DNA from 2 places in the Acidithiobacillus acidisediminis genome. Region 1 is predicted to be linked to the other one. Evidence: riboswitches for the same ligand, from Rfam matches in the RefSeq annotation. Region 1 holds a riboswitch; the other holds the start of a gene.
The links. Region 1 has a riboswitch for fluoride ahead of M5D89_RS11085 (respiratory chain complex I subunit 1 family protein). Riboswitches for the same ligand answer to the same signal wherever they lie in the genome.
Positions count from the first base shown of each region.

Region 2: another riboswitch for fluoride. It lies ahead of M5D89_RS04160 (hypothetical protein); the one in region 1 lies ahead of M5D89_RS11085 (respiratory chain complex I subunit 1 family protein).

Region 1 covers NZ_JALQCS010000001.1:2,202,401-2,208,208, forward strand. The annotation lists gene M5D89_RS11070 (hydrogenase large subunit) at 1-888, opposite strand, end outside; gene M5D89_RS11075 (proton-conducting transporter transmembrane domain-containing protein) at 897-2,360, opposite strand; gene M5D89_RS11080 (hydrogenase) at 2,362-3,042, opposite strand; gene M5D89_RS11085 (respiratory chain complex I subunit 1 family protein) at 3,052-3,993, opposite strand; fluoride riboswitch at 4,045-4,108, opposite strand; gene eno (phosphopyruvate hydratase) at 4,389-5,684, shown strand; gene M5D89_RS11095 (Mu transposase C-terminal domain-containing protein) at 5,760-5,808, opposite strand, start outside.
Region 2 covers NZ_JALQCS010000001.1:810,308-816,115, forward strand. The annotation lists gene M5D89_RS04120 (hypothetical protein) at 1-297, shown strand, start outside; gene M5D89_RS04125 (hypothetical protein) at 328-528, opposite strand; gene M5D89_RS04130 (hypothetical protein) at 539-733, opposite strand; gene M5D89_RS04135 (histidine phosphatase family protein) at 801-1,394, opposite strand; gene M5D89_RS04140 (class I SAM-dependent methyltransferase) at 1,394-2,650, opposite strand; gene M5D89_RS04145 (HEAT repeat domain-containing protein) at 2,706-3,131, opposite strand; gene M5D89_RS04150 (DUF190 domain-containing protein) at 3,128-3,445, opposite strand; gene crcB (fluoride efflux transporter CrcB) at 3,467-3,844, opposite strand; gene M5D89_RS04160 (hypothetical protein) at 3,863-4,285, opposite strand; fluoride riboswitch at 4,334-4,396, opposite strand; gene M5D89_RS04165 (mannosyltransferase family protein) at 4,533-5,756, opposite strand.

The DNA of each region.
Region 1 (5,808 bases):
GTCCCGGCGCAACCCGCCTATGGTCAGCAGGCTGCGCAGGAATCGCGACCCGGTCAATTGCGCGGCCACCTGCTTCACCCGCTCCTCCAGCAGAAAGCCCGTCGCCGAGCCCACTTTCAGCGTCGTCGTCTTCGCCAGCAGGCCGAAATAGTGGAAGTGATTGTAGAGGCGCTCCAACTCCGCAAGAATCACCCGCAGCAGTTGTGCTCGCGCGGGTACTTCGATACCCCAGGCGGACTCCACGGCCTGACAATAGGCCAGGGCATGGCAGACACTACCGACGCCCGACACCCGCTCCGCCAGGAAAACGGCGGCGTCTGCCGGTTGACCGGCAAAGCGTGCTTCCATCCCGCGATGTTTGAAGAACAGCCGGGGATGGTAGTGGAGGATGGCCTCGCCGATGTAAGAGAAGTGAAATTCCCCCGTCTCCACCACATCGGCCCGTATTGGCCCCCAGTAGAGATCTTGCACCTGGTCTCCCCGCACTTCCGGCATGGTGGGTGGTGCATACGCACCGCTGAGGTGGCCTTCCGGCCCCTCCCGCCCCAGCGGCGGGCGCGGCAGCGAAAATCCCTCGTGAATCACCAGGGGATAGGGCTCAGGATGCCCCGTAAAGGTCAGACCACCGAGATCCTGCATCTCCCGCTCATACCAGCCGAGCAGGGGGGCGACGGCGGCCAGGGACGGCCAGGTTTCCTCCGCACGCAACTCCAACAGCAGAAAAGGTGCCCGGTTGCCTTGGCTGATCAGATAGCGCACAAGACAGACACCATCCTCCCAGTCATGCCAGGCCATCTGAAAGCGCATCCCGGCGGCTATGCAGTCGGTGGCGACCGCCGTGAGCTCCGCTGCCGATATCTGGCGCCGTTCGCAATCGTTATAGGTCATGGCCGCACTCATGGTTGCACCCGAAAAGCCTGCTGAAAGAAATGCCACAGCCCTTCCGGCCACCACAGCCCAAGTACCAGAATCGGTACAAAGGCCAGCCACATGGGCAGGGTATTCCAGACGGACAGCCTGAGGGTTGGGGCCGCGCCGGGCTCCGGTTCCGGCCCCCAGATCATGCGCCGGAAGTGGTTCATGAAGGCAATAAAAATAAGGATCAGCAGAGTCGCCATCAGCCACACGGCCCACGGATTGGCACTCAGGATGCCGCCGCGCAGAATGGTGATTTCCGAGAGGAAAAGCCCGAAAGGCGGCGCTCCGGTAATCGCTACCGCCCCCAGCAGCCAGAGCGCGCCACTGACCGGGTAATAACGCAATACCCGTCGCATCTGGCTCATGGACTTGGTGCCATAGGCGCGCATCATGTTGCCAGCGCCGAAAAACATCATGGATTTGGTCAGGGAATGGTTGATCATGTGATACATGGCCCCGGCGAAGGCCAGGGGACCGCCGAAACCGAAGCCGATGGCCAGCACTCCCATGTGTTCCAGGGAGGAATAGGCGAGCATGCGCTTGGCCCCATCCTGCCGGACGATGAACATTCCGGCGATGAAGAGTGAAATGACGCCCAGCACCAGCAGTGCCGTATGCCCCATCACGCTATAACCACCGCTATCGACGATGGACAGAAACCGGTAGATGCCGAGCAGGGCGATATTCAGCAACGCCCCGGAAAGCATGGCGGAAACCGGCGCCGGGCCTTCGCTGTGGGCATCGGGCAGCCAGGTGTGCATGGGTGCCAGACCCACCTTGGTGCCGAAGCCCACCAGGGTGAGCAGAAAGGCGAGAAAGAGCAGCGTCTCCGGCACCTGCGGCGCCACTTCCCGTAGATTAGCCCAGGTCAGGGCATAGGTCGGTCCTAAGGTAAAGGTGCCACCCCAGTAGAAGAGAATGATGCCGAGCAGCGCCAACGCCAGACCCGCGGAAACGATGATCAGATACTTCCACGCCGCCTCGATACACTCCGCCTCGCGCTCAAAGCCCACCAGAAAGGCGCTGACGATGGTGGTGAAGTCGATGGCAATCCAGAAGATCCCGGGGTTGTTCATCAGCGGCGCGATCAGCATGGTCAGGGCAAAACTCGCTTGCAAGGCATAATACTTATGGAGCCGGGGTTTTTCTTCCGGCAGCAGGCGCATGTAGCCAATGGCATAAATGGATGCCAGCAGATAGACCAGACCCACGCAAAACAGTACCCAGGCCCCCAGCGGGGTGAGCAGGATCAACTGGGCACCGGTCACCAGCGTCTTGTCGGGCACCGCCACCAGCATCGCCAGGGTGAGTCCGAAAACTACGACGGAGTTGCCGAAGTTGATGTACTCCGCCCAGTGTGGACGGCGGATCGCCAGCATCAGCAGGATGGCCACTGCGGGTATGATCCACAGTGCTGCGATGAGTGCGTCGAAATTCACCATCTCAGCCCACCAGCTTTTGCAGGCCGCGGCTGCTGGTGGTTCCGGCGTGTACTTTGAGGAGGCGCACCAGCATGCCGAAGGCCATGACAATGATCAGCAGATCGAAAATGATCACCAGCTCCAGGAGGTCCGGCATGCCAGGCACCAGAATCTGCGAGCCGAGAAAAATGCCGTTCTCAATCACCAGCAGCCCCAGAATATGGCTGATGGCCTCGGAGCGCAGGATCATCATCAAAAAGCCGATGAGTTTGAGGCTGAACATGCAGGTCAGGGCCAACACCGCGATATTGTCGGTCAGGTGTAGCGCCACTCCTAGTTGTCTTGCGACTTCATAGGAAAAAATCACCAGCGCCGCGCCGAGGACCATGCTGGAGGAAGGCTTGAGCAGCGGGGTGAACTCGCGTTGAATATCCAGCCGGTTGACCAGTCGCAGCACCAGATAAGGGAGCATGGTCCCGCGAAAAATCGCCGTCAGAACAGCGATGATGTAGAGTTCTGGATAATGCCCGTAATAGCCGATGGAGGCGGAAATGGCCGCGATGGTCCAGGATTCCGCCGCAAAAGCATAAACATGATTCTTCAGCCAATGGGATGCCAGCATCACGAAGGACAGCACCAGCGCCAGAATCGCCAGCAGACTGAACAGGGAAGCGGCCAGGGGACCCAGATGAAAGATCAGCATCGCACCCTCCTAAAGCTGATCAGCCACGATGGCCAGCACGGCAAAGAGAAAGGACAGCGCCAGCGGCTCCTGATAACGGTAGAAGCGTAGTCGCGACTGCAGCGTGTCCACGGCCACCATCACCAGCCCCACCGCGCCATATTTGGCCAGTATGATAAGCAAGGCGAGCAGCACCGAACCCAGGCTGCCCGTCGTGGACAATCCCCACGGAAAGAAAAAGACGTTGAGAAAAATGGTGTAGAGCAAAAACTGCTTCATCCAGCTTGCCCACTTCAGCAGGGCCAGCAATGGCCCGGAATACTCCAGAATCCGCGCCTCGTCGATCATGTAAATCTCGTAAGGGATGGTGGAGTGGATGGGCAGGCGGTCCGTTTCCACCGTCAGCAGGATGAAAAAAGCGAAGATCAGAAAGATATGCGCCGGGCTCCAGTAGGCTACCGGATGCTGCGCCAGCAGGTGATTGGCGACGAAGGGCAGCATGGAGTGATCGAGAAAAGTGATACCCACAAAGACTAGGATCAGGGTTGGTTCGGCGAGGATGGCGAGCATCACCGCGCGGCTGGAACCCAGTCCACCGAAGGGCTGACCCGTATCCAGCCCGGCCAGCAGGATGAAAAAGCCACCAAGGGTCAGGATGAGTCCGCCACCGAGGATATCCCCCATATCGGACAGGGGCAGGGGGAAATTGGTCAGCACCGGAATCAGCATCGGCACGATGAGCATGGCGGTAAAAGCCACCACCGGCGCCCAGAAAAACACCCAGGACGCAGATTCCGGTATCAGCAGAGTTTTGTGGAAAAGTTTCCAGAGATCCCGATAGGGCTGGAAAATGGAAGGACCCTGTCCGCGCTGAACGCGCTCTTCCATGGTGACCATGAAGCCGTGCAAGAGCGGTGATAACAAAAACACCGTCAAGACTTGTCCACACTGCAAGACGATATCGCCGAGCATGCCTTCCCCTTTATATGGCTTCCAACTCCCCACCGCCCGACCTTGCGGTCAGGATCAGTAGCAGTCATTAGCCTATAAAGGCGGTTATTGGGCGGACTCCATCGCCACTCGAATTGCTTATGGTAGTAAAGAGTGATGGCCGGGTCAAGCAGTAAAAAAGTAATTTAAAATAACGTGTTACAATTAACATATAGTGCTTCATTCAGTTGTGCCGTTACTCGCACGTTCGAGTGCTTTTCGGAACTGGGTTTCCATAGATTAGTGATGATGACATGCTGCGCGAGATTCACAGTGCAGTTGACCTACCTCAATTAACCCATGTTTGACACCCTACTAATTTTTCTCGTTTACTACCGATAGTTGCGCCACGCAAAATCGGCGAGACAGGAGCATTTATGGACAGCCGTATTGAAGACATCATCGCCCGCGAAATTTTGGACTCACGAGGGAATCCCACGGTGGAAGTGGAAGTATTTCTGGTCGATGGAACCCGCGCCCGCGCGGCAGCACCTTCCGGCGCCTCCACCGGCAGCAAGGAAGCCGTCGAGCTGCGCGACGGCGATGCTCACCGCTATGGCGGCAAGGGTGTAGAAAAAGTCATTCGGAACATTGAAGAAATCATCGCCCCGGACCTGCAGGATCTGGATGTCCGGGAACAAAAGGCCATCGACGACACCCTCATCGGCCTGGACGGCACTGAGAACAAAAGTCGGCTGGGCGCCAATGCCCTGCTCGGCGTTTCCATGGCCTGTGCCCGTGCTGCCGCTGATTACAGCGATCTGCCCCTCTATGCCTATCTGGGCGGCCCCGGTGCCACCCGTCTGCCCGTCCCCTGCTTCAATGTGCTCAATGGTGGCGTGCATGCCCACTGGCAAGGCGCCGACTTCCAGGAATGCATGCTGGTACCCTACGGTGCCGGCAATTTCCGTGAAGCCCTGCGCTGGGGGGCGGAAATCTACCATGCCCTGCAATCTGTTCTGCTGGGAAAACATCTCTCGGTCGGCATCGGTGATGAAGGCGGTTTTGCGCCGATGGTATCCTCCAACCATGAATCCTATGATTTGTTGCTGGACGCCATCCGTAAGGCGGGCTTTGAACCAGGCCGGGACGCCGGCATCGCCATCGACCCCGCCTCCTCGGAGTTCTTCAAGGATGGCACCTACCAGCTACGCACCGAGAAGCGTGCCATCAGCAGTGCCGAAATGGTGGCCTACTACGAAGAGATCGTCCGTAACTACCCTGTGGTCCTGCTCGAAGATGGTCTCGCCGAAAACGACTGGGAGAGCTGGAAGTTGCTGAATGAAAGGCTCGGCGGCGTCATCGAACTGGTCGGCGACGATATTTTCTGCACCAACCCCAAAATCATCGCCCGCGCCATGGAAGACAATATTGCCAACGCCACCCTCATCAAACTCAATCAGATCGGTACGGTGACCGAGACCATCACCGCCACACGGCTGGCGCAATATCACGGCTGGGGGGCCTTTGTCTCGCATCGCTCCGGCGAAACCACCGATGATTTCATCGCCGACCTCACCGTCGCCCTGGATACCGGGCATCTGAAGTCGGGTGCTCCGGCGCGTGGCGAACGGGTGGCCAAATACAACCAGTTGCTGCGGATCGAGGAAGAACTGGGTACCGCCGCCAGCTTCGCTGGTAAACACGCGTTTTGCAGACCGATCCGTTTCTGAGCACTTCCCGCACAAGTACCTGTACCAGGAACTGGGATTGGTACGGCCCACCTGAGCGAACGCGGAGCCCTCCGTTTAATCGCTCTTCCGCGTTTGCTTCAGGATATTTAAAAACCCTCTTTTG
Region 2 (5,808 bases), 1.4 Mb from region 1:
CTGCCTTGGCTGGCGCAGTTGCGCACGGTGCTGGGTGCGACTGTGCATTGGTGGCCCTTTGATGGTTGGACGCCACCGCCGGCAACCCATGTGGTAGCAGAATGCTACCCTTCCCTGTGGAGTGGCCGTTATTCGCGCGAGGGACGCAGCCCGGATCAGCAGGATGCGTATGCCGTGGCGGAGTCCCTGCGTTTATTTGATCAGCAAGGCGATTTGGCGGACTACTTCCACCCCGTCCTCAGCCCAGAGGAAGCGCAAGATGCCCCCTTCGAGGGTTGGATTTTAGGGGTGCGCTGAGCCGTAGGTTAGTCCGCTTACGTTGGGGGGCTAGAGGTCGTGCGCACCGCTATACTCGTAGCGGGTTGCTCCCGAGGGAGACTCGGCGCTTTCGGGTAGGAGCTTACGCAGTTCTGCCCCTGCCGCACCGACGATTTTGGCGTTCTTGTCGAGTTCTGCAGCAACTTCGCGCGCTTCGTCCATGCGCATTTCCAAGACGGTGCTCTCGGCATCTTCGCTTACGATCTTCATCTTCCCCTCCTCAATCAAATACGCCTTTGGGTTGTTGGAAATGGTCATCAATACGGTAATCCTGCTCGCCCAGAAGGTATGCCATATCCAGCGGCACCGAAGAAAAGTTCTCGGCATGTTTGATGATCGGTTCCACAATCTTGTTCAGATCTTTCTTCTGGAATTCAATACGAATGGTCTCTTTTGGAGAATCCACCAGTTTCATTATTCACCCTCCAATTTGCCTAATCTACTTTAAGTATAGTTCAATTTTCGGGTACTGATGACGCGTGCTACATGCGCGTATCGAGCCGCTGATTCCACAAGGTAATCGCCGGACTGGTATGTTCCCAGCCTAGACGGGAAATACTCGCTGCATCCAGATGCAAATGGTCTCCAAAATCCAGACCCAGGCCCAGCCAGCAGCAGGCCAGCGCGCGCAGGATATGCCCATGGGCAAAGCAGAGGATGTGCTCGTGGCCAGCAGTTCTCCAATCGTGCAGAACCTGCTGGCAACGGGCTTGAATCTGTTCCCGACTTTCTCCCTCGGGGGCGCCACAGCGGAAGATGGTCCATTGGGGATCTTCCTGATGGATTTCTGGCGTGGTCTTGCCCTCGTAACGACCATAGCGCCACTCGTGCAGACCGTCGTGGATTTGGGGCGCGAATCCGGCCAGGACGGCGGTGTGATGGGCGCGACGCAGCGGGCTGGAATAGATGCCGTCAAAATGGTGTTTGCCACGCTCAAAATATTGCCACAGGGCCTTGGCTTCTTCCCGCCCCTGAGCGGTGAGGTCGATATCGGTAATGGAGGTGTGCCGCCCGGAGGCGGCCCACTCGGTCGTGCCGTGGCGCACGAGGGTAATGGATTGTATCTGCTGTGCCATCAGACCTCCCCCCAGTCGGGTTCGGCTAAACGGAATGGATCGTTGTCAACGTACTGATACCGCCGTTCCCAGGGGCGGGGGGTCAGCTCCTCGCCGCTCTGCTTGACCGCCAGCACTTGGTGCAGCGCTGACCAGTTGCGCCAGAAGCCGTAGGCGCAGCCCGCCATATAGATGGCCCAGATGCGATAGGTCTTGTCGCTGACCAGGGTCAGGGCCTCAGCCTTGCGCGCTTCAAGACGACGTACCCAATGGATCAGGGTCTGGGCATAGTGCGGGCGCAGGTTCTCCACATCCAGGACTTCCAGATTGGCTCCAGCCATGTCCCGCACCACGCGCCAGAGATGGGGAATCTCCCCATCGGGGAAGACGTATTTGTCGATGAAATCGCTGCCCGAGTGATGATCTCCATCGTCGTCTTTGGATGCAGCGGTGATGCCATGATTCATGACCCAACCCCCCTCCTTCAGCACGCGCTGGATGACATCGAAATACTCCGGCAGCTTGGCCCGCCCCACATGCTCGAACATGCCAACGGAGCTGACCTTGTCGAAATGCTCCCGCTCGGGAATGTCGCGATAATCCTGCAGGCGAATCTCCACCTTGTCGGCCAGACCCTCGCGCTCCATGCGTGCCTGAGCAAAGGCGAACTGTTCTTCACTCAGGGTCACGCCCACGCCCTGGATGCCGTAATGCCGGGCCGCCCAGCTCAACAGCCCGCCCCAGCCGCAGCCGATGTCGAGGAGCTTTTCGCCCGGCCGCAGATGGAGCTTGCGGCAGATGTGGTCGAGCTTTTGCTCCTGGGCCGTGTCGATGTCTTCTTCTCCCGTCTTGAAGTAGCCGCAGGAATAGACCAAGTTGCGATCCAGCCAGAGTTGGTAAAAATCATTGGAGACGTCGTAGTGGTAGTGGATCGCCTCTTTGTCTTTGTTCTTGCTGTGCAGGGCCTTGCGGATGATCCCGGTCTTGGAACTTTTTTTACTGGGAAAGGCGTTACTGAGACCTTCGGCGACCGCCAGGATGTCTTGGTAACGTCCCTCGATATCGATGTCGCCCTCTACATAGCCCTCGCCCAGCACGTCCAGGGCGCTCCCCATAAGCAGGCTGGTCACCACCTTGGCCGACTTGAGATGCATGGTGACGATGGGGTTGTCAGCGAAGTCATAGGCGTGGCCATCCCAAAAAACAAGCCGCAGGGGGAGTTCATGTCCGCCCAGGCCTTTTTTGACGTGATCGAGAAAGTTCTTGCGTAAATCCACTCAACTCTCCTTTTTTGAATCCGTGAAGCCAGTGTGTTGTCTGCGTCCTTTCAGTTTAGTTCTTGTCCTGATGGGATGGGATGGGATGGGATGGGATGGGGCCGCGTGCCAGTATCTGCCGAGCGGCTTCGCGCACGGCATGTGTGGGATGATCCCTCAGACGTTTCAGGGCTTGTTGCCGATCGCTGTCGTCGGGGAGATGGGCCAGGGCCTCCACCACCGCCAGACCCTGCACCACATCCACCGCGGACTGCAGTGCGCATTCCGCCAGAGGCAGGGCAGCGGCCGGGTTGTGCTGGTTCTGCAGGCTCAGGATGGCCCCCATGCGAACCTCGGGATGGGGATTGCGCAAGGCCCAGACCAAGCGGTCGAAATAGGGCGTATTGCGCTCCCATGCCTCAATGTCGCGGCCACAGGCCGGACAGCGCACGCTGCCGATGGGGATCTCGGCATAGCAGAGGGGGCAATAGTGGTGATTCACGGACAACCGCAATCCGCTTCCCAGCGTAGGATGTGATTGACAGGCACCAATTCCTGCAGATGGGGCATGACGGCGTCCACGGTCTCGGGCTCGTCAAAGAACTCCAGCACCAGGGGCAGATGGACATTCAGGCGCAAGATGTCATCTGCGTGCACTGTGCCCTTGCTACCAAAGCCCGCAATGCCACGGAAGGCCGTTACCCCATGCACCTTGTATTGGTCATGGAGCATACGGAAGATTTCTTCCATCAAATTATGCCCGTCGTGTTTATCCCCTTCCTTGATATAAATCCGTACCACCGATACCGTCGTCATGTTTCACCTCACAAAAATGGTTCAGATACTGCGCGAAATCCAACCCCCGGCAAATGTCGCTGCCACACACAGAAACAACGATGCGAACATGTAGATCAGTGCTTTTGCTGATTCCCCATTTTCAAAGAGCACCAAGGTCTCCAGAGAAAAGGTAGAGAAGGTGGTGTACGCCCCCAAGCCCCCCGTCAGCATGCCGGTGCGTAGTTCCGGGTTAATGGAGATGCGCTCCAGGGTCTCGAAGAACAGAAATCCCATAATAAAACAGCCCATCACGTTGATGCTCAGGGTGGCCCAGGGAAAATCGCGGCCAAAGACGGACTGGACGAGAAGGGTTTGGCCATAGCGTGCCCAGGCACCAAGAACGGCAAAAATCGCTATGAATCCGAAGGTGGCGTACATGATAAGAAGTCTCCTGCTTCAAATATAGAAAACACTCGCAAAGATAACGATCAGCAGCATCCCAATATAGCCCAAATAGACATTCAGAGAGCCATTCTGTAGTACCAAACCAATACGATCGCTGAGGAATTGCACAATACGTACTGCAGGGCGAAAGAGCCAAGGACCAAAAACCGGTACCTCGCTGTCATTGAAATGCAGTTCGCGGACAAAATACTCGCGCCCGCTATGGGATCGCTCCAGGCGATTTTCCGGTCGGTAGACAAAGGGGCAAGAGACCCGCAGGGCGTTGGTGACGGCCAAGGAAGTCACGGCATTTTCCGCAGGAATCTGGCGCAGCCCGCGGCCCCAGACCGGCACCCGCCGCCGTTTAATCATGGTCGCCAAGGCAATGGCAGCCGTCAGGGCCCGGGACACCTGCAATACGATGTTTTTGACCATACCTCCCCCCTGCTTTCGCAAAACAATCTACCTGCCCCGCCAGCGCGGGGGTGGGTAGAAGTCATTAGCCACAAGGGGCGGTTCCAGGCGGACTTCATCGCCTTTTTTTAGGCTAGGAGAGCGCGGCGTTTGTGTCAACGGAAATCTTGCGAAATTTACGGCGCCGCAGCACCGCACCCAGGGAGTGCATCAAACATCAGGGAGTTAGCAATCTATATGCTTTGCTTATGATTCGTTCCGTATGGAATCAAAAGGCCCAGTGTCCAGAAACAAAAAATGCCGACTGCAAGAATAGCGCTACTGCGCTGAAGCCTAGCGCGACATAACCGGCCTGCCGACGCCAAAGCAGCAATCGTCCGGCCAGGAGGAAGAGCGGAAGATTGAGATACAAGAGCCGGTACGAAGAAACTGGACCCTGCGACGCACCCTGAAACCACAGGTAGGCAATGACCAGCACCAGCGTCAGCCATGCCCAGGCCCACTCGCGGCGCCAGAGGAACAACAGCAACGCCAGCAGATTGATGGCCAAGGTGATGGCATTCAGCAGAAAATACACAGAGCGCGCCGGGTTCAGCACCGTGACCTGTCCGGCCAGGGCCTGCCACATTGGGGTGTAATCCGCTCCCCAAAAGGGGTAGAGCTGGAGGATATGCAGCAGCTTTTGGCCGGGGGACAATTCGCCCAGGTAGGATGCATGTCCATGGATGAAGGCCAGGGGCGCATGCAGCGCCAGATATTGATAGACGATGAAGGCCAGTAGGCCGCTACAGGCCAGGATGCCCAGCAACAACGATTCGCCAAGGCCGCGCCAGTGTCGATCTCGCCAACGTTCCACGGCCAGCAGTAGCCACAGGGCAAAGGCAAAAAAAGCCATCAAGGGGCCGCTGGCGCTCCCGATCCCCAGCCAGAAAGCGCTTTTGCCCTGCTCGCCGCGTCGCCAATGGATGAGGGCGAGCAAAGCGAGGGCATTCATGAGACTCGTAGGGTAGTCACTGGCGAAGAAAAACGCCGCCGGATACAGCGCGTAGGCCCAGCTTGCCCAATCCGCGCCTACCGGCCCCAGGGCCTCGCGTGCGAAGCGATGGAAAAGAAAGAGGGAAAGAATTCCCGTCGCAGCAGCGAGCAAAATCCCCAGGGGCGCCAAGGGCAGGGGAAAAATCTGACCCAGCGTAGCCAGGAGAAAGGGATAGAGTGGGAAAAAGACAATATTTTGTCCGACGGGGGAGTGTGCCTGGTAACTGTAGCCGTGACGGGCGATATCCAGATACCATTTGGCATCCCAGTTGACTAAGCTCGCGCCCAAGGGACCTGGCACAAGATCGAGCCCACGGCTAAAAAAATAGTAGCCGCAAAAGATGCCAAACCAGATCACCAGCGCCGCCAGCAAAGCGCGTCGCAAGACCGGGCTGATCCCTTCTGTTGCCGCAAAGCGCGGGCTTTTTTTCACCACCAGGTTATTTGACTGGGCCAATGTCCGAGCCTGTCTCCCCAAAAGGACCGCTGGCATGGTAGCGCTGGCAGTG